Regions from separate parts of the Micromonospora sp. NPDC051141 genome, predicted to be linked through region 3. Evidence: riboswitches for the same ligand, from Rfam matches in the RefSeq annotation. Region 3 holds a riboswitch; each other region holds the start of a gene.
What was found. A riboswitch is a leader RNA that binds a small molecule or an ion and turns the genes downstream of it on or off. The one in region 3 is predicted to bind cyclic di-AMP.
Positions count from the first base shown of each region.

Region 1: another riboswitch for cyclic di-AMP. It lies ahead of ACIA6B_RS11760 (hypothetical protein); the one in region 3 lies ahead of ACIA6B_RS21220 (coiled-coil domain-containing protein).
Region 2: another riboswitch for cyclic di-AMP. It lies ahead of ACIA6B_RS09725 (NlpC/P60 family protein); the one in region 3 lies ahead of ACIA6B_RS21220 (coiled-coil domain-containing protein).
Region 4: another riboswitch for cyclic di-AMP. It lies ahead of ACIA6B_RS03895 (C39 family peptidase); the one in region 3 lies ahead of ACIA6B_RS21220 (coiled-coil domain-containing protein).

Region 1 is NZ_JBITFD010000005.1:120,139-127,341, forward strand. Features, by position in the region: gene ACIA6B_RS11755 (carbonic anhydrase) at 1-585, shown strand, start outside; gene ACIA6B_RS11760 (hypothetical protein) at 642-1,667, opposite strand; cyclic di-AMP (ydaO/yuaA leader) riboswitch at 1,671-1,802, opposite strand; gene ACIA6B_RS11765 (YibE/F family protein) at 1,957-3,264, opposite strand; gene ACIA6B_RS11770 (metal-sensitive transcriptional regulator) at 3,508-3,807, opposite strand; gene ACIA6B_RS11775 (heavy-metal-associated domain-containing protein) at 3,887-4,093, shown strand; gene ACIA6B_RS11780 (hypothetical protein) at 4,128-5,114, shown strand; gene ACIA6B_RS11785 (heavy metal translocating P-type ATPase) at 5,131-7,203, shown strand, end outside.
Region 2 is NZ_JBITFD010000004.1:294,927-302,129, forward strand. Features, by position in the region: gene ACIA6B_RS09700 (hypothetical protein) at 1-526, opposite strand, end outside; tRNA gene ACIA6B_RS09705 (tRNA-Gly) at 769-842, opposite strand; gene ACIA6B_RS09710 (zinc metalloprotease) at 1,045-2,025, shown strand; gene ACIA6B_RS09715 (pyridoxamine 5'-phosphate oxidase family protein) at 2,102-2,683, opposite strand; gene dcd (dCTP deaminase) at 2,762-3,340, shown strand; gene ACIA6B_RS09725 (NlpC/P60 family protein) at 3,412-4,446, opposite strand; cyclic di-AMP (ydaO/yuaA leader) riboswitch at 4,460-4,595, opposite strand; gene ACIA6B_RS09730 (N-acetylmuramoyl-L-alanine amidase) at 4,827-6,860, shown strand; gene ACIA6B_RS09735 (NlpC/P60 family protein) at 6,926-7,203, opposite strand, start outside.
Region 3 is NZ_JBITFD010000011.1:96,884-104,086, reverse strand. Features, by position in the region: gene ACIA6B_RS21245 (cellulose binding domain-containing protein) at 1-1,776, shown strand, start outside; gene ACIA6B_RS21240 (hypothetical protein) at 1,914-2,318, opposite strand; gene ACIA6B_RS21235 (STAS domain-containing protein) at 2,759-3,118, shown strand; gene ACIA6B_RS21230 (SRPBCC family protein) at 3,183-3,695, shown strand; gene ACIA6B_RS21225 (hypothetical protein) at 3,589-4,149, opposite strand; gene ACIA6B_RS21220 (coiled-coil domain-containing protein) at 4,327-5,403, opposite strand; cyclic di-AMP (ydaO/yuaA leader) riboswitch at 5,408-5,538, opposite strand; gene ACIA6B_RS21215 (cation diffusion facilitator family transporter) at 5,681-6,595, opposite strand; gene ACIA6B_RS21210 (HelD family protein) at 6,673-7,203, opposite strand, start outside.
Region 4 is NZ_JBITFD010000002.1:332,707-339,909, reverse strand. Features, by position in the region: gene ACIA6B_RS03915 (bifunctional cytidylyltransferase/SDR family oxidoreductase) at 1-199, shown strand, start outside; gene ACIA6B_RS03910 (CDP-glycerol glycerophosphotransferase family protein) at 216-1,889, shown strand; gene ACIA6B_RS03905 (alpha/beta fold hydrolase) at 1,886-2,683, opposite strand; gene ACIA6B_RS03900 (hypothetical protein) at 3,317-3,871, shown strand; gene ACIA6B_RS03895 (C39 family peptidase) at 3,926-4,786, opposite strand; cyclic di-AMP (ydaO/yuaA leader) riboswitch at 4,987-5,126, opposite strand; gene ACIA6B_RS03890 (hypothetical protein) at 5,440-6,204, opposite strand; gene ACIA6B_RS03885 (hypothetical protein) at 6,382-6,828, opposite strand; gene ACIA6B_RS03880 (acyltransferase family protein) at 6,943-7,203, opposite strand, start outside.

The DNA.
Region 1 (7,203 bases), on a different contig from region 3:
GTGCCGCAGCATCCGAACCAGGACGCCGGGCACCGGGCCGCGGTCGCCGAGGGCCAGCACCCGTTCGCGGTGATCGTCGGCTGCTCCGACTCCCGGCTCGCCGCCGAGATCATCTTCGACCGCGGTCTCGGCGACCTCTTCGTGGTGCGTACCGCCGGGCACACCGCCGGCCCCGAGGTGCTCGGCAGCGTCGAGTACGCGGTGACCGTGCTCGGCACGCCCCTCGTGGTGGTGCTCGGCCACGACTCGTGCGGCGCGGTCCAGGCGGCCCGCGAGGCGGTCCGCACCGGCTCCGCGCCGGCCGGGCACCTGGGCGCGGTGGTGGACGCCGTCTCGCCCAGCCTGCTCCGGGCCGCCCGGCAGGAGGTCGAGGACCTCGACGGCATCATCGACATCCACATCGCGCAGACCGTGGAGACCCTGTTGGCCCGCTCGACGGTGCTCGCCGAGCGGGTGGCCGCGGGAGCGTGCGCGGTGGCCGGCATGTCGTACCGGCTCAGCGGCGGCGAGGTGCGAACGGTGGCGCAGTCCCCGGCCCCGGTGCCCGCCCCGGCCGCACCGGCGGACCCGGCGCTCGCCGGCTGACCACCCCCGGACACACGGAAGGGGCCGCCCGGAGGCGGCCCCTTCTCGCGTACGCGTCAGAGCAGTGACATGTGCACGTGGTCGGTGTGGTTGGAGGGCCCGCTGTAGGAACTCCAGCCGGTCGCCGGGAACCAGATCTGCCGGTTCCAGATCACGTAGTAGATGCCCAGCCGGTCGGCGTTACGGATGAGGAAGGCGGCCACCTCGTTGCCGTACCGGCGGGTGTCGTTGTTGTGCCACGGCGAGAAGCCGCTGTTCTGCAACGACCAGTCGCACGCCTTGCCCTTGGGGTGCTCCCACGGCCCGCCGGGGCGGTAGCAGCCCACGAAGCGGTTGAAGCCGGCGCGCTTGACCTCCTTGTACGCGTGCAGCGTGCGCGGCGTGACGCAGCCGGAGGTGGTCGGGTCGTTCTCGCTGCACGACTCGGACTTCCATCCGCCGTCGGCGGTGCGGCCGGGGCCGATCTTGGCAACCGGGGAGGTGGCCGAGACCAGGCCACCGGTGAAGTCCAGCCCACCGACCAGCTTCAGCGCCTTCTGCGCCTCGACCTTCTCGCGGGCCATCGCGTTCGTCTGCTTCTCCTGCTCGCGCACCTCGGCGTCGAGCGCGATCTTGGCCTGCTCGGCGCGCGTCTTCACCGCGTTGATGGCGGCGAGCCGCTGCCCGTTGAACAGGTTGAGTTCGTCCAGGGCACTGGCCCGACGGACGAACGAGTCGGGCGAGTCGCTCTCCAGCAGCATCGCCATCGCACCGACCCGACCGGTGCGGTAGGACTGCGCGGCGATCTCGGTGACCTGCGGGCTGAGCGCGTCCAGCTCGTTCTGCGCCGCCTTCACCTCCAGCGCGAGCTTGAGCTGCCGCTTGCGCGACGTGTCCAGCTTGGACTTGGCCTGGAGGTAGGCCCGGTTGGCGGCGGTGACGGCCTCGCTGATCAGCGGTGGGTCGTCGTCCTCCGAGTGCCCCGAGGGGTTGGGGGCGGCGGTGTGCGGAGCCGCCGACGCCGGGGTCGGCCCGACCAGCACGGCGAGCGCGGCGAGCACGGCCACCACGGGTGTCAAGCAGCGGCGCAGGGGTGCCGTCACAGTGTTCCCTTCCGTCGGCCGCCGACCGGGTTAGCTGACGGGTTCGGGACGGAAGCGGCCCCTACCGCTGACGCGGATTCACCCCATGTACCTGGTTCCCCGGCTCGCCCGGAGGCGATTGGGCGGCGGCACCGCAGGCGCGGGTGCGCGCCTTCGGCGGTGACCGGCAGCGAGGTTACCCGAGATGTCGACCGGGGATCTACGCCCGGAAGCCGACCAATCGCGAGAATTCGACATTGCCCAGCGTGACCAGCATCGCGTTTCCCGCGCGCCGTCACGCTGCGGAGTGTCACCATGCGACATCCGTACTTCCCCGGTGGTCGGGCCGCCGTTCGGCCGACGTCCCGCCGAGCGCCTCCAGCGCCTCGCGGCGGGCCGCGGGGGGCCGGCCCGGCGGCGTCGGCGACGCCCCGGTCGCCGGGCCGTGCCGTCCGGCGGTGGCCACGACCGCGGCCAGCGCGGTGGTGAGCGGTACGGCGGCGATCAGGCCGAGGGTCGCCACCGCGCTGCGGACGATCTCCTGGGCCAGGAACTCGCTGGTGAGGATCTCGCTCACCGGGCGGGAGTCGGCCACCAGCAGGAGCAGCAGCGGCAGCGAGGCGCCCGCGTACGCCAGCACGATGGTGTTGACAGTGGACGCGATGTGCGCCCGGCCCACCCGGGTCGCCGCCCGGTAGAGCTGCCGTCGGGACAGGTCGGGGTTGGCGTGCGCCAGCTCGGTGACGGTGGCCGCCTGGGTGACCGTGACGTCGTCCAGCACTCCCAGCGAGCCGATGATGATGCCGGCCAGCAGCAGGCCGTGCAGGTCCACGCCGCCCTGGAACATGGAGAGCGTGGTGGCGTCCTCGCTGCCGAAGCCGGTCAGGTGGGTGGCGGCGGTGGCGAGCGTGCCCAGCACGCCGGTGACCACCAGGCTGCCGAGCGTGCCGAGCACCGCCACGGACGTCTGCGCGCTGATCCCGTGGGTCAGGTAGAGCACCACGAACATGATCAGCGCGGCGCCGACGATCGCCACCGGCAGCGGGGACCGGCCGGCGCCGATCCCGGGCAGCACGAAGCCGAGCAGGATGGCGAAGCTCGCCACCAGGCCACCCAACGCGGCCAGCCCGCGCCAGCGCCCGAACGCCACGATCGCGGCGGCGAAGAGCGCCACCAGCCAGATCAACGGCGTGGCGCGCTGGTGCTCGGCGATGTTGTACGCCTTCACCGACGGGTCGGCCGGGTCGGTCAACTCGACCAGGATCACCTCGTCGCCGACCTCGACGCGGGGTGCCCCGGGCCCGTCCGGGATCGGCGTCTCGACCTGCCGGCCGGCGTCCGGGCCCTGCTCCGCGGCGACCGTCACGGTGCCGCACCGGCCGCCGCCGCCCGCGGGGGCCTCCGGCGTGGGCGGACAGGGCTCGGTCACCACCCGGGTCACCGTGCCGTGGTGGCGTGGCACGTTCTCGGCTTCGGCCGGCTCCGGGCCGCCGCCCCGGGGCCAGAGCACCAGCGCCGCGAGCACGGTGAGCACGAAGAGCGGCACCACGGTCGCGAACAGGAGCCGGCGTACGCCCGGCGGCGCGGCGGGGGCGGGACGGGTGTGGTCGGCGCCCACGGCGGCTCTCCCTACGGGTCGCGGCGCACCGGTTCACCGGCCCGGTCGTCCACCGGCCGGCGCGGACGCGTCCTGTCCACGCCCGGGGTCGCCGCCGGGTCATGGTAGCCACCCCACCTGCGCGATCTTGCAGTTACGGCCTCGGCAAGCGGCGCGAACGGGGCATCTCTTGGGCCGCAACTGCAAGATCGACGGGGCGGGGCGGGGCGGGGCGGGGCAGGGAGGGGAGGGGAGAGGGCTGGGTCAGCCGCGTTTCATGAGGCGGCCCACTGCGGCCATCATCTCGGTGGCCATCTCGTCGGCGCGGCCCTCGGCGGCGCCCTCGTGCATGCAGTGCCGGGCGTGGCCGTCGAGCAGGCCCAGCGCGACCTTGTCCAGCGCGGCCTGGATGGCGGAGATCTGGGTCAGCACGTCGATGCAGTAACGGTCGTCCTCGACCATCTTCTCGATGCCCCGGACCTGTCCCTCGATGCGGCGGAGCCGCGCGAGCAGTTGGTCCTTGCTGGCGGTGTAGCCCCGGACCGGGGTGGACGGCGTGGTCATGCGTCGAGGATACCGTACCCCTCGGGGGTATGATACCGTTCGACTCGTACCCCCAGGGGGTATCTGATCGGAGGGCGAGATGGACACCACCTACCAGGTGCAGGGCATGACCTGCGGGCACTGCGTCAACGCGGTCAGCGCCGAGCTGAGCGCGCTGCCGGGCGTCACCGACGTCCAGGTCGACCTGGCCACCGGCCGGGTCACCGTCACCAGCCGGGAACCACTGGACGCGGACGCCGTCCGCGCCGCCGTCGACGAGGCCGGCTACGACCTCGCCGGGGCGTGACGGGTCCGCGGACCCGCAGAACCGAGGAGGCACCATGAACACGGCGACGAAGCTGAGTGGCTTCGCGCTCGGCCTCGCGACGGTGTTCGCCGGGGCGTACGGGATCGGTCACGTGGCCGGTCCCGCCGCCCCGGCCGCCGAGATCCGGCACGACACCACCGACACCGACCACGACTCCGGCACCGCCGACCACGGTGAAACCGGCCACGGCGACGGGGACACCGGCGACGGGGACACCGGCGGCGCGCACCTGCCCGGCGGCCTGCTGGTCTCCGAGCGGGGCTACACGCTCCAGCCGGTGACCGCCCCGGCCGGCGAGTTCGCGTTCCGGATCACCGGCCCGGACGGCGCACCGGTCACCCGCTACGACGTGGCGCACGACAGGCGCATGCACCTGATCGTCGCCCGCCGCGACCTGTCCGGCTTCCGGCACGTGCACCCGGAGCTGGCGGCCGACGGCACCTGGCGGGTCGCCTCGCCGCTCGCCGGGCCCGGCGTCTGGCGGGCGTTCGCCGACTTCACGCCGACCGGCGGCGAGCCGCTGACGCTCGGCGTCGACGTCACCGTCCCCGGCCCGCTGGCCGCCCGGCCGCTGCCGGCGCCGGCCACCACCGCCACTGTCGACGGCTACACGGTCACGCTCACCGGCACGCCGGAGCCCGGCCGCACCAGCCGGCTCACGCTCACCGTCAGCCGGGCCGGTCGCCCGGTCACCGACCTCCAGCCCTACCTCGGCGCGTACGGGCACCTGGTGGCGCTGCGCCAGGGCGACCTGGCCTACCTGCACGTGCACCCGGAAGGCACGCCCGACGACGGGCGCACCCCCGCCGGGCCGGCGGTCACGTTCGCGGCCGAGGTGCCCTCCGCCGGGGCGTACCGTCTCTACCTGGACTTCCGTCACGGCGACGCGGTGCACACCGCCGAGTTCACCGTCCTGGCCGGCGCCCAGCCCGCGCCGGCACCCACCACCGCACCGACCCCGGACGCCGGACACGGCACGCCGGGGCACGGGCACAGTTGACCGGGGAGGTGTCGCGATGACCACCACGGGAAAGACGCTGCCGACCGCGCCGAACCTGATCGAGCTCGCGATCGGCGGCATGACCTGCGCGTCCTGCGCCGCCCGGATCGAGAAGAAGCTCAACCGGATGGACGGCGTCGAGGCCACGGTGAACTACGCCACCGAGAAGGCCACCGTCCGGTACGCCGACGACATCGCGCCGGCCGACCTGATCGCCACCGTGGAGAAGACCGGGTACACGGCCGAGGTGCCGCCGCCGCCCGCCCGCGCCGGGGAGGTCACGGCCGCCGAGCCGGTCGACGAGCTGCGGGTTGCGCGTACCCGGCTGTGGGTCTCCGCCGTGCTGACGCTGCCGGTGATCGTGCTGGCCATGGTGCCGGCCTGGCAGTTCGACTACTGGCAGTGGGCCTCGCTCACGCTGGCCGCGCCGGTGGTGGTCTGGGGCGGGCTGCCGTTCCACCGGGCCGCGCTGGTCAACCTGCGGCACGGCGCGGCGACCATGGACACGTTGGTCTCCCTCGGCACGCTGGCCGCGTTCGGCTGGTCGCTCTGGGCGCTCTTCCTCGGCGACGCCGGGATGCCCGGGATGACGCACCCGTTCCGGTTCGCCATCACCCGCGGCGACGGCGCCGGCAACATCTACCTGGAGGCCGCCGCCGGGGTGACCGTCTTCATCCTGGCCGGACGCTACTTCGAGGCGCGGGCCAAGCGCACCGCCGGCTCCGCGCTGCGGGCCCTGCTGGAGTTGGGCGCGAAGGACGTGGCAGTGCTGCGCGGCGGGTCGGAGGTCCGGATCCCGGTCGACCAGCTCGCGGTCGCCGACCGGTTCGTGGTCCGGCCCGGCGAGAAGATCGCCACCGACGGCGTGGTCGAGGAGGGCACGTCGGCGGTCGACGCCAGCATGCTCACCGGCGAGTCGGTGCCGGTCGAGGTCGGGCCGGGCGACGCCGTGGTGGGCGCCACCGTCAACGCCGGCGGCCGGCTGGTGGTCCGGGCCACCCGGATCGGCGGCGACACCCAGCTCGCCCAGATGGCCCGGCTGGTGGAACAGGCGCAGACCGGCAAGGCGGCGGTGCAGCGCCTCGCCGACCGGATCTCCGGCGTGTTCGTGCCGATCGTGATCGCCCTGGCCGCCGGCACGCTGGGCTGGTGGCTCGGCACCGGCGCCGGGCCGACCGCCGCGTTCACCGCCGCCGTGGCCGTGCTGATCATCGCGTGCCCGTGCGCGCTCGGCCTGGCCACCCCGACCGCGCTGCTCGTCGGCACCGGGCGCGGCGCGCAGCTCGGCGTGCTGATCAAGGGACCGGAGGTGCTGGAGTCCACCCGCCGGGTGGACACCGTGGTGCTGGACAAGACCGGCACCGTCACCACCGGCCGGATGACGCTGGCCGAGGTGCTGCCCGCCGCCGGCGAGGACGCCGGCGAGCTGCTCCGGCTGGCCGGGGCGCTGGAGGCGGCCTCCGAGCACCCGATCGCGCGGGCGGTCGCCGAGGGCGCGGCCGAGGCCGGTCCGACGCCCGCCGTCGGCGACTTCGCGAACGCCGAGGGGCTCGGCGTGACCGGCACGGTCGACGGCCGGAGCGTGGTGGTCGGGCGGCTCCGACTGCTGCGGGAGCGCGGTCTCGACGTACCCGAGGCGGTCGTGCGCGCCGCGACCGGCGCGGAGGCCGCCGGCCGCACGGCGGTCCTGGCCGGCTGGGACGGGCGGGCCCGGGGCGTGCTCGCGGTGGCCGACGCGGTCAAGCCGACCAGCCGGGCGGCGGTCGACCGGCTACGCGGCCTGGGGCTCACCCCGGTGCTGCTCACCGGTGACAACGCCACCGTGGCCGGGGCGGTGGCCGCCGAGGTGGGCATCGAGGAGGTGATCGCGGAGGTGCTGCCCGCCGACAAGGTGGCCGTGGTCGAGCGGCTCCAGGGCGAGGGCCGGGTGGTGGCCATGGTCGGGGACGGGGTCAACGACGCCGCCGCGCTGACCCGCGCCGACCTCGGGCTGGCCATGGGCACCGGCACCGACGTGGCCATCGAGGCCGCCGACCTGACGCTGGTGCGGGGCGACCTGCTGGCCGCGGCGGACGCCATCCGGCTCTCC
Region 2 (7,203 bases), on a different contig from region 3:
CGAAGTAGATGTCGTCGGTCGCGAACTGCACCACCTGGCAGGACGAATACAGCCGGGCGGTGTCGCGGAGGCCCCTGATGAAGATGGCTTCTTCCTCGGGGGTGCGGTTCGGCTGCGGGAGACTGCAGTAGTCGTAGAAGAAGACGCAGTCCGGGTTCGCATGGGCAAGCGTCTGGAGGAAGTAGAGCTGTGGATAGACCACGACGCCGCTCTTGTCGATCTCGGCCGGCCACTGGTCGGGATGTTCGCGGAAGCTCCACGTGTGCGAGATGGCCAGGGTTCGGCCGGCGCTCCGCCTGAAGGCGGGATCGATCTTCTGCCAGGGGTCCAGAGGGCCGTCGCACTGCAGAAAGTAGTCGGCCGTGATGAGGTGGTCGCCGACGCTTTCGAACCAGTCGGCATTCAGCCCCGCCGGGACGGGGAGGCGGTGCCGATCCACCATGGGCCTGGCGTCGAGCGCGAGGCGCAACCGGTTGTAGGTGTCGTCCCACGATCCCCAGTAGTCCTTGAACGGATCTTCATCCACCCCCCTACTCTGCCAACGGGGCATGCGTCGGTAAGTCGGCTGGGCGTACCGCCCACACGATCCGATCGACATCTATGTCGATCCTGCGTGCCGAGCGGGCGCGAGCCGAAGGCCACCGAGGGTGCCGTACCGGCCGCCTGAGGCGATCTGATGGCCCGTTGATGGCCCGTCGGCCGTCCCGGCACCTCTGGAGACGCGGAAGCCCTGGCGGGACCATCGGTCCTGACCAGGGCTTCCGTGCGTGGAGCGGGTGACGGGAATCGAACCCGCACTGTCAGCTTGGGAAGCTGATGTTCTGCCATTGAACTACACCCGCGAGCGGCACCACTGTACCTGAGGTCACCACCCCCGTGCACCCAGGTACCCCCGCCACGCGGCCCGGCCGAGTTGATCAAGGGATGTTGCACGCCGGCAACATATGGCCGTTCTCAAATCCCTCGATGGGATGTAACGTCTGCCACACGTTTCCGACTCGGCGTGACACACCCCCTGCCACGCCGTCAGAAAGAGGTGGGCCCATGGGACTCCGTCCCAACCTGCTGACCCGGCGTACCGCCGGTGTCGCGACGTCGACCCTCGCGCTGCTGCTCAGCACCGCCGCGGTCGGCGTCGTCCCCGCTGCTTCGGCCTTCTCGGCCGCCCCGGCCGGCGTGTGCGCCGAGCCGGCCGACGCCCACGCCGACGCCCGTGTCGCCAAGGGCGGCCACGCCAAGCTCGACCCCAACCACCTGACCGCCAAGCAGGTTCGCGACCGCGAGGCCGACCTCGCCGCCGCGCAGCGCGAGCGGGCCAACTTCCGGACCGGCGCCGTCACCCCGCTGGCGACCGTGACCATCCCGGTCGTCGTGCACGTCATCCAGGAGAACAGCACCCGCGCCGGCGGCAACATCCCGGACTCGCTGATCACCCAGCAGATCAGCGTGCTCAACCAGGCGTACGCGGGCTCCACCGGCGGCGCTGCCACCGCGTTCAGCTTCCAGCTCTCGAAGATCAACCGGGTGACCAACCCGTCGTGGTACCCGATCGTGCAGGGCTCCTCGGCGGAGCGGTCGATGAAGACCTCGCTGCGCACCGGCGGCAAGAACACGCTGAACATGTACCTCGGTGAGCTCAGCGACGGCCTGCTGGGCTGGGCGACCTTCCCGAAGCGGACGCTGGACAAGATGGACGGCGTGGTCGTGCTCGGCGAGTCGCTGCCCGGCGGCACGGCGACCAACTACAACCAGGGCGACACCGGCACCCACGAGATCGGCCACTGGCTGAACCTCTACCACACCTTCCAGGGCGGCTGCTCGGGCTCGGGTGACAGCGTCTCCGACACCCCGGCCGAGGCCTCCCCGGCGTACGAGTGCCCGACCGGTCGGGACACCTGCTCCACGACCGGCAAGGACCCGATCACCAACTTCATGGACTACACGTACGACTCCTGCATGTACCAGTTCACCGCCGGCCAGGCGAGCCGCATGCTGACCGCGTGGAACGCCTACCGCGCGGCCTGATCGCCACCGCACCACGTACCGACCGGTGCCGGCCCCGTCCACGGACAGGGCCGGCATCGGCGTTTTCCGGGCCTGGTCAGGCGGCCGGCCGGCGGGTGTCGAAGCCGTGCCGGCCACGGCGGCCGTCCGGCACGAGCACGTCACGCCGGGCCGCGGCCGGGGGTGGCGACGCCGGGGTGGCGGACGCGGGTGTGGCCTCCCCCGGGTCCAGCCAGAGCCGCATCTCCGGGCGGCCGGCGCCGATCTGGGTGACCGGGTCACGGCGGGTCAGCATCGCCACGTCGACGGAGAACTCGAACAGGCGCCAGTCACCCTGCGGCGCCGCCCGGCCGATCAGGGACAGTCGGTCGACCGTCGCCCGATCCGTCACCGGGCGGGCCCGACCGGCCAGGTATGCCTCGTCGTCGCTCTCCTCCGGCGGGAAGGAGTGCAACGCGTAGCGGCCGTCGCGTTCGAGGTCGCGACGCTTCGGCGAGTCGATGACGAAACACCAGAGCCCGTCGTCGGTGATCAGCGGCGAGACCGGGTGCACCCGTGGGCCACCGTCGGCGCGGACCGTGGCGAGGTAGCCGAAGCCCGGCCCGTACTGCTGCATCAGAAGGCGGATCTCGGCCGCGAGTCGGGGTTCGTCGGCGGCGAATTCGGACCAGGAAGCCATGCCGACAGTCTATCGAACACGTGTACGAAGAAGTAGTCCGACACGCTGGTTACCACCGTCTGTCGCTAGAGTGTTCCGATGCTGCTCTCCGACCGCGACCTGGTCTCCGAGATCAAGGCGGGCACGCTCGCGCTGGAGCCCTTCGAGCCCACGCTGGTGCAGCCGTCCAGCATCGACGTACGCCTGGACCGGCTGTTCCGGGTCTTCAACAACCACCTCTACACGCACATCGACCCGTCGGTGCAGCAGGACGACCTGACGTCGATGGTGGAGGTTCCGGAAGGGCAGCCGTTCGTGCTGCACCCGGGCGAGTTCGTGCTCGCCTCCACGCTGGAGGTGATCTCACTGGGCGAGGAGCTGGCCGGTCGGCTGGAGGGCAAGTCGAGCCTGGGGCGGCTCGGTCTGCTCACCCACTCCACGGCCGGCTTCATCGACCCGGGCTTCTCCGGCCACGTCACGCTGGAGCTGTCCAACGTGGCGAACCTGCCGATCACGCTCTGGCCGGGCATGAAGATCGGCCAGCTCTGCATCTTCCGGCTCTCGTCGCCGGCCGAGCACCCGTACGGCTCGGCCGTCTACGGCTCGCGCTACCAGGGCCAACGCGGCCCGACGCCGAGCCGGTCCTGGCAGAGCTGGCGCACCTGGCCGACCCGCTGACGCCGAGCGCGGTTGTTGAGCGGGGCCCCCTGTTATGCGGAATGCGTTAACAGGGGGCCCCTCCTTGCACCTCAGCCGGGGCGGCCGTAGCTGTTGATGTCGCCGTCATCGACGCGCTTCATGGTGATGGGCTTGCCGGACTGGGAGGCGTGCACCACCCAGCCGTCCCCGACGTACATGCCCACGTGGTGCAGGTCGCCGTAGTAGAAGACCAGGTCACCGGCGCGCAGCTCGGCGCGGCTGACCCGCTTCGTCACGTCGTGCTGCTGGCGGGCGTTGTGCGGCAGCGAGACCCCGGCCTTCGCCCAAGCGGCCATGGTCAGGCCCGAGCAGTCGAAGTGGTCCGGGCCGGCCGCGCCCCACACGTAGATCTTGCCGATCTGGGCGCAGGCGAACTTGACCGCCACCCCGGCCGCGCCGCCCGGGTATCCGGCGGGACAGGGGGCCGGGCGCAGCGGGCCGCCGCCACCGTTGCCGTACACCTTGAGCCGCAGCTTCTGGAGCTTGGCGATCTCGGCGTCGATCTGCTTCTTCTTCGCCGCGAGCTGGGCCTCGGTGCGGCTCAGGTCGGCGACCATCGCGTCCAGCGGCTTCTTCTTCGCCGCCAGTTCGTCGCGCAGCGCGGCGATGTCGCGAACCTGCTCCTGCTGGTGGTGCGCGAAGCGGTCCAGCATTTCCAGGCCGGTGACCAGCTCACTCGGCGAACGGCTGCCCAGCAGCGCGTTGACCGTGGAGAGGTTGTCGCCCTTGTACGCGTCGGCGGCGAGCCCGCCGACCCGGCCGAGCGCGGCGTCCACCCGGGCCTGGAGCGGGGCGATCTGCTTCCCGAGCGCGTCGGCCTGCTTGCGGCGCACCGCGAGCTGCCCGCGGACGGCGTTGACCTGTTCGATGACGGGTTCGAGCTTGTTCCAGTCGCGGTCGATCTGGGCCTCGATCTCGGCGACCGAGGGTTCCGCGTGCGCCGCCGTCGCGCCACCGGTCAGGACGACCGCGGCGCCGACCAGGGCGGCGAGTGTGGTGGTGAAGCGGGACCAGCGGAAACGCGGCACGGCGGCGGACCGGTCGACCGACCGGCTCGACGTCGGCCGCGGGGCATGGTGGGCCACCGGGCGTCCGTACTCCTTCTGCCTGACCGCCTACCGGGTTAGCTGACGGGTTCGGGCGGGAAGGGAGGCGCCCTACCGCAGTGGCTGCGGATTCACCCCAGGAACCTGGGTCCCCGGTTCGCCCGTGGGCGACTCGGCGGTGTCGGGCCGTCACCGACCGGGTTGGACGGTGAAACTTGCGGCCGACGATTGACCAGAGTAAGGATTCCCGTTATCGATCCGCAACCCGAACGGCCGTGACACTCCGTACCGGATGCGCCACACGAACGCGAATGAAGATTTCCTTCATATCGGATTACTGCCTGGAAAGGTATTGACCCCCGTGGGTGGGCGGAGTGAGGGTGGAACGCAGTGACCCCCATCCCTGTCCAGGAGGTTCGATGCACCTCTCAGCCCCGCCGTCGAGCAGACGGATCCTGCTCGCCGCCGCCGTGGCGACGGCCACCGCCCTGGCCACCACCGGCCCGGTGAGCGCCGCGCCGCAGGCGGCCCAGCCCACCGGCGACCGCCAGCAGCAGTACGCTGCCGCGGCGGCCGAGTACGGCGTACCGCAGAACGTGCTGCTCGGTGTCTCCTACCTGGAGTCGAGGTGGGACACCCACCCGGGCCAGCCCAGCACCAGCGGCGGCTACGGCCCGATGCACCTGACCGACGCCGCGCACGTGCTGGCCACGCCGGGCAGCGCGCACGTCGACGAGGACGAGGACCCGCGCGGCGACGACAGCCGCCCGCTCCGGCTCGACCCGGGCACCGCCGCCGCGCCGACTCGGGAGACGCCGCTGCCGACCGCCTCGCTCCAGACGCTCGACGCCGCCGCCACGCTCACCGGGCTGGACGCGCAGACGCTGCGCACCGACCCGGCCGCGAACATCCGCGGTGGCGCGGCGCTGCTGGCGTCGTACCAGAAGGCACTGGGTGGGCCGGTCGGCGCCGGCAGCGACGTCGCGGCCTGGTACGGCGCGGTGGCCCGCTACTCCGGCGCGGACACGTCAGACGCGGCGGCGGCCTTCGCCGACGAGGTCTACGACCAACTCGGCCAGGGCGCGACCCGGACCACCGACGACGGGCAACGGGTCACGCTGGCCGCCACCGCCGCGCAGCCGGACCGGGCCGGGCTGGCCCGGCTCGGCCTGCGTCACGCCGCGCGGCCGGACGGGCTGGAGTGCCCGGTGCGGCTGGCCTGCGAGTGGATTCCCGCCCCCTACGAGCAGCTCAGCGCCGACCCGGGTGACTACGGCAACCACGACCTGGGCGACCGGCCGAAGCAGCAGAAGATCGAATACATCGTCATCCACGACACCGAGGGCTACTTCGCCCCCAGCGTCGACCTGGTGAAGCGTGCCGACTACCTGGGCTGGCACTACACGCTGCGGTCGGTGGACGGCTACGTCGCGCAGCACATCAAGGCCAAGGACGTCGGCTGGCACGCCGGCAACTGGTACGTCAACGCCAAGTCCATCGGTCTGGAGCACGAGGGCTTCGCCGGGCAGGGCACCTGGTACACCGAGGCGATGTACCGCAGCTCGGCCAAGCTGGTCCGCTACCTGGCGCAGAAGTTCGGCATCCCGATGGACCGGCAGCACATCATCGGCCACGACAACGTGCCCGGCATCACCGCCGCCAACGTGCGGGGCATGCACTGGGACCCGGGCCCCTACTGGGACTGGTCGCACTACTTCGACCTGATGAAGGCGCCGTTCCGGACCACCGGCACGTCGCGTACCGGGCTGGTCACCATCGACCCGGACTTCGCCACCAACCGGCCCGCGTTCGTCGGCTGCAACCAGCAGCCGCCGGGCGTCCCCACGCCCACCCCGCCGGCCGAGACCTGCCCGTCGCGCGGCTCCTCGGCGGTGGTGCTGCGGACCGCGCCGAGCGCGGACGCCCCGCTGGTCAACGACCTCGGGCTGCGCCCGGACGGCACGCCGGACACGATGTACATCTCCGACCACGGCGCCCGCGCCTCCGCCGGCCAGACGTACGCGGTGGCCGGCCGGCAGGGCGACTGGACCGCGATCTGGTACCTCGGCCAGAAGGCGTGGTTCCACAACCCGGCCACCGCGCCCACCGCGAAGTGGGCCACCGGCTTCGTGGTGACGCCGCGCCCCGGCAAGGCCACCATCCCGGTGTACGGCCGCGCCTACCCGGAGCAGGCCGCCTACCCGGAGACCATCCCGTACCAGGCCATCTCCCCGCTCCAGTACACGTTCGCGGCCGGCCAGCGGTACGCGGTCGGCGGTGTGCTGCCGGGCGAGTACTACCGGGCGGTCTCCTACGACGGCTCCGCCCCCGGTGACCGCACCGTGGTCCGTGGCGAGAACCGCTACGTGCAGGTCCAGTTCGGCCACCGGATCATGTTCGTGAACCTCGACGACGTGCTGATCCTGCCGTCGCCGCTCGGCGCGCCGCGCTGACGGCCCACCAGACGGAGGAAGGCCCCCGGTCCGATGAGGACCGGGGGCCTTCGCCGTGACGCGGGTCAGTACGGTCGGCGGTAACCCGCGACCGGCATGTACTGCACCTTGGCCACCTGGACGGGTTTGCCGGTCCGTGGCGCGTGCACCATCAGGCCGTTGCCCAGGTAGAGCCCGACATGGTGCAGGTCACTGAAGAAGAAGACCAGGTCACCGGGGCGGGCCTCGCTCGCCGAGATCTTCCGGCCCTCGTTCCACTGGGCGCCGGTGAAGTGGGTCAGCGAGATGCCCGCCGCCTTGTACGCGTACTGCGTGAGGCCGGAGCAGTCGAACGAGTTCGGGC
Region 3 (7,203 bases):
GACGCGTACTTCGGCTACTCCGGGCTGACCATCGACCGTCAGCACCCGAACACGCTGATGGTCGCCACCCAGGTTTCCTGGTGGCCGGACGCGATCTTCTGGCGCAGCACCGACGGCGGCGCGACCTGGACCCGGATCTGGGAATTCACCAGCTATCCGAACCGGAGCAAGAAGTACACGATGGACGTCAGCTCGGTGCCGTGGCTGACGTTCGGCACCAATCCGGCGCCGCCGGAGGAGACGCCGAAACTGGGCTGGATGAACGAGTCGCTGGAGATCGACCCGTTCGACAGCGACCGGATGATGTACGGCACCGGCGCGACGATCTACGGCACCACCGGCCTGACGAAGTGGGACACCGGCGGCACGTTCACCATCACGCCGATGGTGAAGGGGCTGGAGGAGACCGCCGTGCTCGACCTGGTCAGCCCGCCGTCCGGCGCGCCGCTGGTCAGCGGTCTCGGCGACATCGGCGGGTTCCGTCACACCGACCTCGCGGCGGTGCCGCCGATGATGTTCACCCAGCCGGTCTTCACCAGCACCACCAGCCTCGACTACGCGGAGACCAAGCCGGCGGTCATGGTTCGGGCCGGCAACTTCACCGACGCCGACCGGCCCAACGACAGCCACGTGGCGTTCTCCACCGACGGCGGCGCGAACTGGTTCCAGGGCACCGAGCCCGGCGGGATCAACAACGGCGGCACGGTGGCCGCGTCCGCCGACGGCAGCCAGTTCGTCTGGTCGCCCGGCGATGCCGGCCAGCAGGTGGTCCGTTCGGTCGGCTTCGGCAACTCGTGGACCGCCGCCACCGGCATCCCGGCCAACGCCGTCGTCGAGTCCGACCGGGTCAACCCGAACAAGTTCTACGGGGTCAGCGCCGGGAAGTTCTACGTCAGCACCAACGGTGGGGCGGCGTTCACCGCCACCGCGGCGACCGGCCTGCCCACCACCGGCGTCAAGTTCAAGGCGCTACCCGGCGTCGAGGGCGACATCTGGCTGGCCGGCGAGGGTGGCCTCTGGCACTCCACCAACTCCGGCGCGAGTTTCACCAAGGTCACCGGCGTGTCCACGGCGGTGAACGTCGGCTTCGGCAAGGCGGCGCCCGGGAAGACGTACCCGGCGTTGTTCACCGTCGGCACGGTGGACGGCACGCACGGGGTCTTCCGTTCCGACGACGCGGGCGCGACCTGGGTCCGGATCAACGACGACCAGCACCAGTACGGCAACGCGGGCGAGGCGCTCACCGGCGACCCGCGCGTCTGGGGCCGGGTCTACCTGGGCACCAACGGCCGGGGCATCCTGGTCGCGGACCGCCTCGGCGGCACGCCCACGCCCACGCCGACGTCGGCGAGCCCCACCCCGACCGGCCCGTCGCCCACCCCGACGAGCCCGTCGCCGTCGCCGACCAGTCCGACTCCGACGCCGACGGGGCCGTCGCCGACGCCGACGTCACCGACCCCGACGCCGACCGGACGCGGCTGCGCCGCCACCTACGCGGTGACGAACTCCTGGCCCGGCGGCTTCCAGGGCGAGGTGACGGTGCGCAACTCCGGCACCACGCCGATCGCCGGCTGGACGCTGACCTGGACCTATCCGGACGGTCAGCGGATCGCCCAGCTCTGGAGCGGGACGTACACCCAGACCGGGTCGGCGGTCACGGTGACCGACGCCGGCTGGAACGGCAACCTCGGCGTCGGCGCGTCGACCACCGTCGGCTTCACCGGCACCGCCCCCAACGGCAACCGGGCGCCGACCGTCTCCTGCGCCGCGCGCTGACCGGCTCTGTGGGACGACCATGAGGTTGACGGGCGAAAGTCCGGTCAACCTCATGGTCACCGAAGCCCGCTGACGCAACGGTGGCCGTCCCCTCGTCGGGGACGGCCACCGTTCGTCGTGTGCGGGTGCGGGTGCGGTCAGCCGTCCAGACCGGCGGGGGAGTTGGGGCGGTCGACGTCGACGAACTCGATCTCGTCGGTGGCACGCTCCCGGCTGCCGGCGGCGCGGGCGGCGGTGCCGGCGGCCCAGCCGATCGCCGCGCCGGCCAGGGCCGCCGCGATCAGCAGCGTCCACGGCAGTGCGGGCCGCCGGCCGGCGAGCGCGTCGAAGGCGAGGCCGGCCCGGCGGCGCGCCTCGTCGGCGGCGGAGCCGACCAGGTCGGTGGCCTCGTCGGCCAGGCCGGAGGAGCTGCGGCGCGCGACGCGGGTGGCGTCCCGCACGCTGTCACCGGCGGTTCCGACCGCGTCGAGCAGGTGCTGCCAGGCCTGGTCCGCGACCCGCTCGGGCTTGCTGCGGCGGTCCAACAGGCTGGATCCGAACATCGTTCTACCTCCTCGGGTGCCGAAGCCCGGCGGCCACGTCGGACTCCGGTGGTCATCCGGCGCGTCACGGTTCACTTCCCGGGGCAGTGCCCCGCCCGCTCCCGCGCCAAACCCCGGCCGCTCCGCCGGTCGAGCGACGGGGAACCGGACGGGGTGGGCGGAATCACCCGTACGCGCCGGGGACCGGGTGTGCCTGCGGGATGCGCGGGCCCGCTACCCTGGGTCGGCGGATCGGCCGACCCGGTCCGGTCGTTCGGCCGGTCGCTGGTCCGCGTCGAAGGGGAAATCGGAACCCGGAGGTGCGGTTTGGGCTCACCCAGGTGTGCCCAGTCCGCGAATTGCTCATCCCGGGGGGTGGCGACCGGGGCCGTTGGAGGAATACTCTCGGTCGCGGCCCGCGTACTGATGAGGCGCCCGTTGGGGCGAGTGGAGGTGCTCGCGTGAGCCTGTCGATCGTGAAATCGGTGCGTCCGGGTGGTGTCGTCCAGATCGCGCCCCGTGGGGAGATCGACGTCGACACCGCGTACGAGGTGCGGGAAGCGATCGCCGAGGTGCTGGCCAAGGCGCGTCCCGTCCGGATCGAGCTGAACATGCGGCTCGTCACGTTCATCGACTCGGTCGGCATCAGCGCGATGGTCGCCGGCTTCCAGACCTGCGAGGTCAGCGGCGTCAAGCTCGTGGTCACCGAGCCGAGCCGGTTCGTGCACCGGCAGCTCTGGGTGACCGGCCTGCTCGGTCTCTTCGGCGCGCCGGAGCCCTGGTTCGCCGATGAGGCTCCCGAGGTGCTCCCCGGCGCCTGAGCGCCACCCGCCCACGCACCGATCCTGCGTCCGGCCCCTCGCCGGCCGGGGGACCTTCGACCCGTTGCCAGGCCGGCCCCGGTACGGGACGATCGTCCGGACCCACGACGGCGAGGGGGACCGGTTGCAGAGCAGCGACAGCTTCAGCTACACCGTGCAGGCCCGGTGCAGCCGGGCGGACGCGGTGGCCCTGCTCGGCGACCTGAGCCGGCAGGGCGAGCTGCATCCGCTGATCGTGCGGGTCCGGCAGTTGCCGCCCCGGCCGGGCGCGCTGGCCAGCTTCGCGATCACCGACCGGCTGGAGCTCGGTCCGCTGCACTTCCCGGTCACCTACCAGGCGGACGTGCTGGTCGCCACCGAGGACGAGGTGGTCACCGTCGCCCGGCAGCAGCCGGCCACGACGGTGCGTAACCACACCCGGCTGCGCGACGAGCCCGACGGCGTGGTGCGGATCGACGTGGAGATCACGCTCACCGCGCCGGCACCGCTGTTCGGTTACGCGTTCCGCCAGGCACGGGCCGCTCACCTGGGCCTCGCCGCCCGCCTCGGCGCGACGCTGGAGGGCCGGCCCGCCTGATCCGCCCCCACGGCTTCCAGACGGACAGCACGGTGGCGATCAGCAGCAGCGTGGTGGAGACGGCCGGCGGCACCACCAGGTCGACCCGCAGGTGCGCGTCGGCTGCCCCGGCGAGCGCGCCGAGGTGCCGGATCCGGGGGGTCAGCAGGAGCAGCACCAGGCCGAGCATGACGGTGGTGAGCGCGATCTTCACCAGCACCCATCGCCAGCGCAGCAGGCCCCACGGAGTGAGCAGGGCGCTGGCGGTCCCGATCAGCCAGACCGCCACGCTCAGCGGTGCGAACAGCCAGGTGACCACCAGCGCCGCCGCCGGGTAGACCACGTCGGGATCGGCGCCCCGCAGCCCGGCGACGCCGAGCGCGAGCAGCGTCAGGTCGGTGCCGAGCCAGCCGAGCGAGGTGGCCAGGTGCGCGGTGAGCAGCGCCTTGCGGCCGGCGGGGGAGAGTCGTCTCATGTCCCGATCGTCGCCCCGGGGGGGGGGGGGGGGGGGGGGGGGGGGGGGGGGGGGGGGCCGGCGCGCGGCGGGGGGGGCCCCCCCCCCCCCCCCCCCCCCCCCCCCCCCCCCCCCCCCCCCCCCCCCCCCCCCCCCCCCCCCCCCCCGACACCCGGTGTACGTCGTGGGGCGTAGTGCTCAGTAGACCGACAGGTGCACGTGGTTGGTGTGGTCGCTGGACGGGTCGCCGTTGCCCCCGCTGTACGACTTCCAGCCGCTGCTGGGCAGCCAGATCTGCTTGAACCAGATCACGTAGAGCACGGCGAGCGGGTCGGCGTTGCGCACGAAGTACGCGGCCAGGTTGTTGCCGTACGTCCGGTCGCCGCCGCTGGCCACGCCGCCGAAGCCGCTCTTCTGGGCCGCGAAGTCGCAGGCCCGACCCTTCGGGTGCTCGCCGGAGCCGCTGGGTCGGTGGCAGGAGACGTACCTGGTGAAGCCGGCGGCCTGGGCCTGTTGCAGCGCGTGCAGCGTACGCGGGGTGATGCAGCCGCTGGCCGGCGTCGGGTCGTTGACGCTGCACGACTCGGCCGGCCAGGAGCCGTCGGAGTTGCGCTTGGCCGGCTTCGCGTTCGCGGTGGAGGTGCCCCGGATCCCGGTGCCGCCGCCGCTGCTGGCGGACGGCCGGTTGTTGGCCTCCTCCAGCGCCTGCTCGGCCTGCTCCTTGCGCTTGGCCATCACCGTGACCTGCTTGCGTTGCTCGCGGACCTCGCCGTCGAGCGCGGTACGGGTGCGGAGCGCCTCGTCGCGGGTGATGATCAGCTCGCGCAGCGTCCGGTCCTCGTGCGCGGCGACCGTCTCCAGGGCGGCGGCCCGGTCCATGAAGCCTTCCGGGCTGGTGCTGCCGAGCAGCGCCGCGGCGGTGCCCATCCGGCCGGTGCGGTACGCCACCTCGGCGATCTCACCGACCTTGGCGTTGCGCTCGACCAGCTCCGCGTCGATCGTCACGAGTCGTTCGTTGAGCTGCTTCTGCCGGGTCACCGACCGGGTCAGCGCGGCCTTGGCCTCCAGCCAGCCCTTGCTGGCGGCGTCGAGCTTGGCGCGCAGCGCCGGTGTGCCGCCCTCGTCGTCGTCACCGGGCGCGGCGGCGAGCCGGCCAGTCGGGGGCGCCGCCGAGGCGGGGGAGACCGGCGCCGTCACGAGGCCGAGGGCCAGCATCGCGACGAGCATGGCCGCCATCCGGGCGGCCGTCCGTCGTACAGGTGCCACTGGGGGCATTCACGTGTCCTTCCGTCAACCGCCGACCGGGTTAGCTGACGGGTTCGGGACGGAAGATCCCTACCGCTGACGCGGATGCACCCCACGTACGTGGTTCCCCGGCTCGCCCCGCGGGCGATTAGGCGACGGCCGCTCCGTCGGCGCCGGATGACGCCTGCGGGTCGGCCGCGACCGAGCCTACCGGCGTTGCCCGGGGTCGGCTCCGCCACCCGGAACCGAATACCGGGCAAAACCGGCATAAGCCAACAATAGCCACTCGAATTTAAGTCTGTCCTAACTACCAGCCGGTCGGGCCGCAGGCGCCGGCGGACGCTCCGGGTTCGATCTGCAACGTGGCGTGATCGATCGAGAAGTCCTCGTGCAGCGCGGCCCGGGCGGCGGCCAGCACGGTGGCGACCTCCGCGCCCGGATCGGTGGTCAGGTGCGCCGAGGCCACGTCCATGCCGGAGGTGAGCGTCCAGACGTGCAGGTCGTGCACCTCGGCCACGCCGGGCACGGCGGTCAGCCGGTCGTGCACGGCGGTCACCTGGAGGTGTTCCGGCGCGGCCTGCACCAGGATCCGCACCGCGGCCCGGCCGAGCCGCCAGGTGCGCGGCAGGATGAACAGGCCGATCGCCACCGCGACCAGCGGATCGGCCCACCACCAGTCGGTGACCGCGATGACCAGCGCGGCGCCGATCACGCCGAGCGAGCCGAGCAGGTCGCCCAGCACCTCCAGGTACGCGCCACGCAGGTTGATGCTCTCCTGGGCGCCGGAGCGCAGCAGCGCGAACGCGGCGATGTTGGCGAGCAGGCCGAGCACGGCCACCACCAGCATCGGCCCGGCGAGCACCTCCGGCGGCTCGCCGAACCGGCGTACCGCCTCGATCAGGACGTAGACCGCGACGGCGCCGAGCAGCACCGCGTTGGCCAGCGCGGCGAGCACCTCCAGCCGGTAGAGCCCGAACGTGCGTTGCGGGTCGGTCCGGGCGCGCCGGGTGGCGGTGATCGCCGCGAGCGCCATGCCGATGCCGAGCACGTCGGTGAACATGTGGCCGGCGTCGGAGAGCAGCGCGAGCGAACCGGTCGTGACGGCGGCCACCGCCTCGACCACCATCAACACGGCGAGCAGCGCGAACGCCGCCCAGAGCCGACCGGAGTGCCGGTGCGCCGCGTTGGCCACCGCGGCGCTGTGGTCATGACCTGCGCCCACGCACACACCCTCCCGCCCCGGGTCCCGGACGGACCCAATCTATGCTCACATCGCTATGTGTGCAAGTGACTGGGGCGTCAGCCCACCGGATCGAGCGTGGTCAGGCGCTGGGTGGCCCGGGACAGCGCGACGTAGAGCGTGCGGACACCCGAACCCGGGTCGGCCCGGATCTCGCTCGGCGCGACCAGCACCACCCCGTCGTACTCCATGCCCTTGGCCTGGAGGCTGGTGACCACCTGGAGCCGGCCCGCGTCGAGGTCGCCCAGCCAGCCGGCCACCTCGTCCCGGCGCGGCACCGGCGTGATCACGCCGACCGTGCCCTCCACCTCGGCCAGCAGCACCTGGACCGCCTCGACCGTGGCCGCCGGCAGCTCGGCCGCGGCCACCGTCCGCTCCACCGGTGGCACACCGGTGGAGCGCACCGCGACGGGCAGCGCCAGGTCCGGATACCGCCGGCGGATCTCCGCCGCCGCCACCGCGAAGATCTCCGCCGAGTTGCGGTAGTTGGTGGTCAGCTCGAAGCGACGCCGGGGCCGCCGCCCCAGCGCCTGGTCACGCGCCCGGTCCAGCTCCTGCGGATCGCCGGTCCAGGCGGTCTGCGCCGGATC
Region 4 (7,203 bases), on a different contig from region 3:
GATGCGGACCAAGGCGTTCGGCGAGGAGCCGGAGCACACGCTGCTCGCCTCCGAGGCGGTCGCCCAGGCATCCCTGGACGTGCTGATCTCCGAACTGACCGGTCAGGTGGTCGACGTCCGCCGGGCTCCCGGCGAACCGGTGGCGGACGTGCCGGCGCAGCCCGGCGCGCACCGGTCCGAGCTGTCCACCCGCGCCTGATCCGAGGGACGTGCAGATGCGTGGTGACCTGGTCCGGAAGCTGCTCGCCCGGGTACTGACCAGCGGGCTGGCGGTGCTGGCGTTCCTCGTCGTGGCGCTCACCGGCGCCACCGGCGCCGGCCTGGCGTTGGCGGTCGCCGCGCTGGCCGCCGCCGCCTGGGAGCGCCGGGTCCGGCCCAGCGCCGACGGGCTCGTCGAGACGGTGCTGGTGGCCGCCGGGATCCTGGTCGGCTACGCCCGCCGCGCCGACGACGGGTTCGATCCGGCGCTGGCCGCCACCGCGCTGGTCCTGCTCGGCCTGGTGCTGCTGGTCGGCCCGCTGCGGCAGGCCGGCGCGCTGGAGATCCGGGCAGCGAACCTGCCGGTCCGCTCCTGGACGCCGCTGGTCACCGCCCGGCTCGGCGACGCCCTGCTGGCGCTGCTCGCCCTGGTGGCGCTCGCCGCCGCGTGGCCGCTGCCGGCCTGGCTGCCGCTGGCCGCCACGCTGCTGGTCGGCGCCGGTTGTGCCGCGATCGCGTTCGACCTCGCCCGGCGCCGGTTCCGGCCGCCGGCCGGGGGCGGTCCGGTCGGCCGGGCGTTGCGTCGGCAACAGCCGGAGTTCGTGCTGCACTTCTCCGCCCCGCCCGGGTCGGAGTATCAGGTCACCATGTGGCTGCCCTACCTGGAACGGATCGGCCGGCCGTTCCTGGTGGTGGTGCGTGAGCCCGAGTTCCTGTCCACCGTGGCCGCCGCCACCCGCGCACCGGTGGTCCTCTGCCCCACCCTGAAGGCGCTCGACGAGGCGCTGGTGCCCAGCCTGCGGGCGGCGTTCTACGTCAACCACGGCGCGAAGAACGCCCACGTGATCCGGTTCCACCAGCTCACCCACGTGCAGTTGCACCACGGCGACAGCGACAAGGCGCCCAGCGCCAACCCGGTGTCGGCGATCTTCGACAAGATCTTCGTGGCCGGCCAGGCCGCGATCGACAGGTACGCCCGCGCCGGCGTGGAGATCCCCGCCGAGAAGTTCGTCGTGGTCGGCCGCCCCCAGGTCGAGGCCATCGAGGTACGCGGGGAGCCGAGGCCGGCGTCGGCGCACCCGACCGTCCTCTACACCCCGACCTGGACCGGGCACCACGCCGACGCCAACTACTGTTCGCTGCCGGTGGCCGAGACGCTGATCCGCCGACTGATCGACCGGGGCGCGGCGGTGATCCTGCGCGCCCACCCGTACACCGACCGGAACCCGGCCTCGGCGCGACAGCTCGCCCGGCTCACCGAACTGCTCGCCGCCGACAGGGCGAAGACCGGCCGGCCGCACCTGTGGGGCGCGGCGGCGGCCCGGGAGCTGACGCTCACCGAGTGCGTCAACCGCGCCGACGCGCTGGTCTCCGACGTCTCCGGGGTCATCTCCGACTGGCTCTACTCCGGCAAGCCCTACGCGGTCACCGACACCGGCGCCGACGGCGCGCACTTCGTCGAGCGGTTCCCACTCGCGGCCACCGGCTACGTGTTGCGCCGCGACATGTCCAACGTGGACGACGTGCTCACCGCGCTGCTCGACACCGACCCGAAGGCTGCCGAGCGCTGGACGGCCCGGACCCGCTACCTGGGCGACTTCCCCGCCGACGGCTACGCCGAGGCGTTCCTCTCCGCCGCCCGCCGCGAGCTGGAACCGGACTGGGCCGTCCCGGCGCCGCGTCCGGCCTAGAGATAGGGGTCGAGCAGGGCGAGCACCGCCGCCGGGTCCTCGACGTGGGCGTGGTGGCCCAACCCGGGCAGGGTGGCCACCGGCACGCCGAACGCCTTGAGCTGGGCGTCCGTCACCATCGGATCCGTCTCGCCGCGCGCCAGCAGCACCGGCGCGTCGGCGGCGGCCAACAGGGCGGGCATGTCGGGCTCACCCACCGCGAACGCGGCCGGATCCATGGCCAGCCGCCACCGTCCACCGCCCCGCTCGTCGCCGCCGGGGTGGCTCCGGTGCCCGCGGCCGTCCTCCCGCCGCAGCCCCGCGTCGACCACCGGGTGGTCGGGGGCGAACAGGCCGGCGAGCCCGGAGACCCGCAGGTAGCGGCGGGCCGCCTCGTCACGGGTGGCGAACCAGGTCACCGGCCGGGCCGCCAACTCGTCCGCCTTGGCCAGCTCGGCCGGTGACCAGACCACCTTGATGCCCAGCCCGACCACCGCGTCGACCGGCAGGCCCCGCTGCCGTGCGGCGAGCGCCAGCGCCACCACACCACCGAGCGAGTGCCCGAGCAGCACCAGTCGGTCGTGCGGGCCGAGCCGGAGCGCGTCGAGCCCGTCCGCCACGCGCCGCGCCAGGGCCGCGAACGAGTACCCGGCGCCCGGCAACGGCGGTGACCAGCCGTGGCCGGCCAGGTCGGGGGCGAGCCAACGTCCCTGCCAGCGACGCTCCAGCAGCGGCGCCCAGGGCAACCACACCTCGCCGGTGGCGCCCATGCCGTGCAGGAGCACCAGGTGGCGGGTCGCCGTCGCATCGCCCATACGCCGCAGTCTGCCACCGCACGGACACCCCGCGCGAGACCACGCACGGCCGGTGCCGCCCCGGGTCGAATGGAACGCGGTGACCGTCCTCGGAACCGGGAGACACCACCGCGTCGTTCCAGAAGCTGGGCGCGGAGCGGTGTCGACGCGTCGGGCACGCCGGGCGGTGCTTGCGCCCGCAGCGCTACGAACTTGAGGGCGTGGACGGGTCGCCGTCCTGACCCGTCCACGCCATCAGGTTTGCAGGCTCCGGAGCACTGACTGTCCGCCAGCCAACGGCCGGGTGGGGCGGCGAGTGGAACGCGGTGGACGTCTGGGCGCGCGTGAGACATCCGTAGCGTTCCAGTGCCGGGCGTGCCTCAGTGGGTGCGTTGTCCGGTTTCGGGGTGGTGGGCGGCACGCTCGCGGCGGAATCGTCGACGGGGTGGCGGCGTTGTATCCCGGTGCACGGCCGAGGAAGGCAAGCGGCCCCCGCCGCCGGCCCCGCCCGGGAATGACGGTGGGTCCCCGGTCGTTGCACACACTTCCGGCGCCGCGATTGAGGCCCCCGCCCCGCGAGCAGCCAGAACTTGTCTTGTGCGCCTGACGGTGCCCGCACCCCCCGGGTGCGTTGACCCCCGAATGGAGCCCCCCGTGAACACGATGCTGCGTAAGAGTGTGCTGGGTATTGCTGGTCTGGCTTTCACCGGTGGTGTGTTCGCCGGTCCGATCGCCGGTCACGTCGAGTCCGCGCACGCCGCTACCGCCGGCAAGCCGGTCACGGTGGCGAGCGTGCAGGGTGAGCAGTCCACGATCAACCTGAACGACGAGCAGACGGCCAACGTCAAGGCGATCATCGCGGCGACGAAGAAGGCCGGGCTGCCGGAGCGGGCCGCGGTCATCTCGATCGCCACCGCGTTGCAGGAGTCGAAGCTGGAGAACCTGGGTCACCTCGGTGACCGCAACGACCACGACTCGCTGGGTCTGTTCCAGCAGCGCCCCTCCTCTGGTTGGGGCACCCCGGAGCAGATCACCGACCCCGAATACTCCACGCTCGCGTTCCTGAAGGGGTTGAAGCAGGTCGACGGCTGGCAGGACATGCCGCTGACCAAGGCCGCCCAGACCGTGCAGGTGTCGGCCTACCCGGACGCGTACGCGCAGTGGGAGAAGCAGGCCACCGACCTCGTCAACCAGCACTGGAACAGCTGAGACACCACGAAGGCCGGCACCCCGAACCGGGGTGCCGGCCTTCGACGCGTACGGTCAGGCGGAGTAGCCGCGCGTGGCCATCCAGTTCGCCAGGTCGATGGTGCTGACCCAGTACGCCGGCAGCGACGGGTCCGCCGAGTCGGCGATCCGTACGGTCCGGCCGTCGTTCTGGTAGCCGACCACGGCGATGTAGTGGCCGCCCGGGAACGAGTGCCAGCCGCCGTTGGTGTCGGTGGCGTCCCCGACGACGTTCGAGACCACCGCCCGGCCGTTGCGGACCGCGTTGACCACGTCGGCCTGGAGCCGGTCGATCTGCTCCTTGGTGGCCGCGCCAGGAATCATGCGGGTCCGGTACGGGTCGCCCTTGACCTGCTGGTTGAGCACCCGGGTGGTGTCCTCGGCCGAGTTGGTGCCCATCTCGGTGGTACCGAGCGCGACGGCGAGCGTGTCCTGGCTGCGCTCGATGCCGGTGGCGCTGAGCGCGTTCCGCACCGCGGCCGGGCCGCAGTAGTAGTAGGTGGTCTGCGCCTGGTAGTCGTAGTCGAGCACCTTGCTCGACGGCGGCTTCGGCGTGGCCTTGCGGGTGGTGTCCGGGTCGGCGACCTTCGCCGACGGCGAGGCCGTGGGCGAGGCGCTGGGCGAGCGGCGGGGGGAGGCGCTCGGCGAGGCGCTGGGCGACGCGCTCGGCGACGGGACGGCGATGCGCGCCTCGCTGCGGCTGGCGGTGTCGCCGAGGCGGGAGCCGAGTTCCGCCACCGCGGCGGTGTTCTCCTGCCGGGTCGGCGCGTCGTCGGTGGCGGTCAGCGCGGCGCCGGTGCCGCCGGCCAGCACGAGGGCCGCCGCCGAACCGGCGATGATCTGGTACGGACGCTCGGTCGCGAGGCGACGCAGGTGGCGCTTCAGGTGGTACTTCACGGGTTTCCTCCACGGGGGTGGGCGGCACGCGCCGACCCCGCGCGTGGAGGAACTCACACGCGCTGGCGGGCGGGACGGCCGCGGGAAGTCGCCCGGATGCCGGGCGGGACGGGGTCGGAAGCGCGTCGCGTCAGGCGAGCGCCGGCACCCCGGGGCCGTGGAGGCGGGGAGACGTTCGGGGGGTGGTGGGCACGGGATGGAACTCCTTCCGTGGCCGCCGACCGGGTTAGCTGACGGATTCGGGCGGGAAGTACGCCCTACCGCGGCCGTGGGCTCGCGGATTCACCCCGGTGTTGCGTTGGGTCCCCGGTTCGTATGCACGATTAGGCGGGTCGGCGCGGCGTCGCCATCTGCGATCGGGAACCGCACCGGACGCGCCGACACTACCGGCGGGTACACGCCCTGCCAAGCGCCCTCACCTGCGTAAACGTCCTCTACGACTACGGATTCGGAACAGCCGGTCACCGACCTCCCTCAATGGGACGAGCGGCCAGCTCGGCGCCGTGCGGCAGGAAGCGGACATCCGGACGGCGGAGAACCGGGCAACGGGCGCAGCAGGGGCCATCGATCCGGCCGGTCGCCGGCGGACACCTCCGGTGACCGGCCTCACCGGTTCCGGGTAACGATTCGGTCGACGTGCTCCCCGGGGGCGCTCAGCCGACGCGGGCCGGACGCCACCGGGCCCCCCGCACCGCCGACGGGACCGGAACGCGGCTCGCCGTCGGGACGCGGGACGTGGGCACCGGCCGCAGCGCCGTGGCAGCCGCGTACGCCTCGGCGGCGAGCGTGCGGGCCGCCTCGGCGGCCAGTTCGGCGTCCCGCCACGCCAGGCGTTCCCGCTCGGCGGCCGTCTCCCAGCCGGCCCGCCGACCGTCGCGGACGGTTCGGGCCAGCACGATCTCCTGCTCGGCCGGGTGCCGGCGCGGGTCCCACCCGTTGCGGTGGGCGAGCACGTCGGCGAGCTGGCGGGCGGTCAGCTCCCCCCGCCAGTGCGCGGTCATGGCGGCGTGGTGCAGCCAGCGCTCGCGCGCCGCGTACTCGGCGGGGGTGCGGGGGGTGTGCGGGGCGGGCAGCGCGCCGGCGCCGGCCAGGCGGCGGGCGGCGGCGTCCGCCTCGTCGTAGGCCCTCCAGGCCCGTTCGGCCTCGCTCTGGGCAGCCAGCCACTGCTCGCGACGGCGACGGGCGGTCTGCGCGGCCCCGGCCGCGGCCACCGCCACCTCGTCGGCGTAGCGGGCCAGGTCGGCGCGGTGGAGCGCCTCCGCGTCGACCGGTTCGGGTGCCGGCTCCTCCGCGCCGTCGCGTTCCGGTCGCGCGACCAGCACGGCGAGCAGGACGAGGGCGAGCACGGTCAGCGCCGACCAGATGGCGGCGGCCTCGGGGACGGCGGTGAGGAAATTGAGAAGAACGGTCTGCGACATGGTCGGCACCTCACGGAAGACAGTGGCGGGTAACTCCGCACGGCCGGTCGGGGGCGGGGCGCGGCCGGAGTTCGGGCGCCGCCGGGCCGCCGAGGGGCGGTGCGGGGTGAGGTTCGGTGGGCGCGGTCACGGGCCGGGCCCGTGGCGGGTCAGCGGGCGGGCGTGGACCTCGGCGGGTCAGCGGGCGGGCGGGGCCCGCGGACCGGACGGAGCCGGCGGCTGGCCGACCGGGAACGGGTGCCGCCCGGTCGGGGGCGGGACATCGCCCACCGGCTGCGGCTCGGGAACGCCGACGTGGCTCCGCTGCCGATCGACGGCGGGGACGCCCTGCCGGTCGGCGACGGCGTCGCCCTGCCGCTCGGCGACGGTGACGTCCCGCCGGTCGGCGACGGTGTCGCCCCGCCGGTCGGCGACGGTGTCGCCCCGCCGGTCGGTGGCGGAGCCGGCCGGTCGGTCGGCGACACGGCTGGCCGGTCGGTCGGCGTCGGCGGCCCGCAACCCGGCGACCGGGCCAGCCGCCGCGGGTGCGATCGGGGACACGCCGGTCGGCAGCGTGGCGGCACCCAGCGAACAGGCGACGACCACGGCCAGGCTGGCCAGCGTCCGGGCGACCCAGCGCGCCACCCACCACACGGGACAGGTGAGCGCGATCGGAGCCACGGGAACAAATTACCGCCGATCCGGGCACAGCGCATCGTCGCCCGGCGTGTCGCGACGCCGTTGACCAGGGTGGACCGCTCAGTCCGGCCGGCGCCGCCCGGCGTACTCGATCGACGGGTCCGGCTCCCCGGCGGACGCCGCGCCGGTGTCGTCGACGGCCGCTCGCGGTGCGGGCACGCCCGGTGCCGGCGCGGCGGCGGCCGGACCGCAGCGGGCCCGGCGCGACGGGCCGAGGCGGCGCATCATCGGCTCCTCCACCCAGCGGTGCAGCACGGCGGCGAGCGCCAGGGTGAGCAGCAGGAAGCCGAGCACCGCGAGCGGGCCCCGCCACCCGGGCAG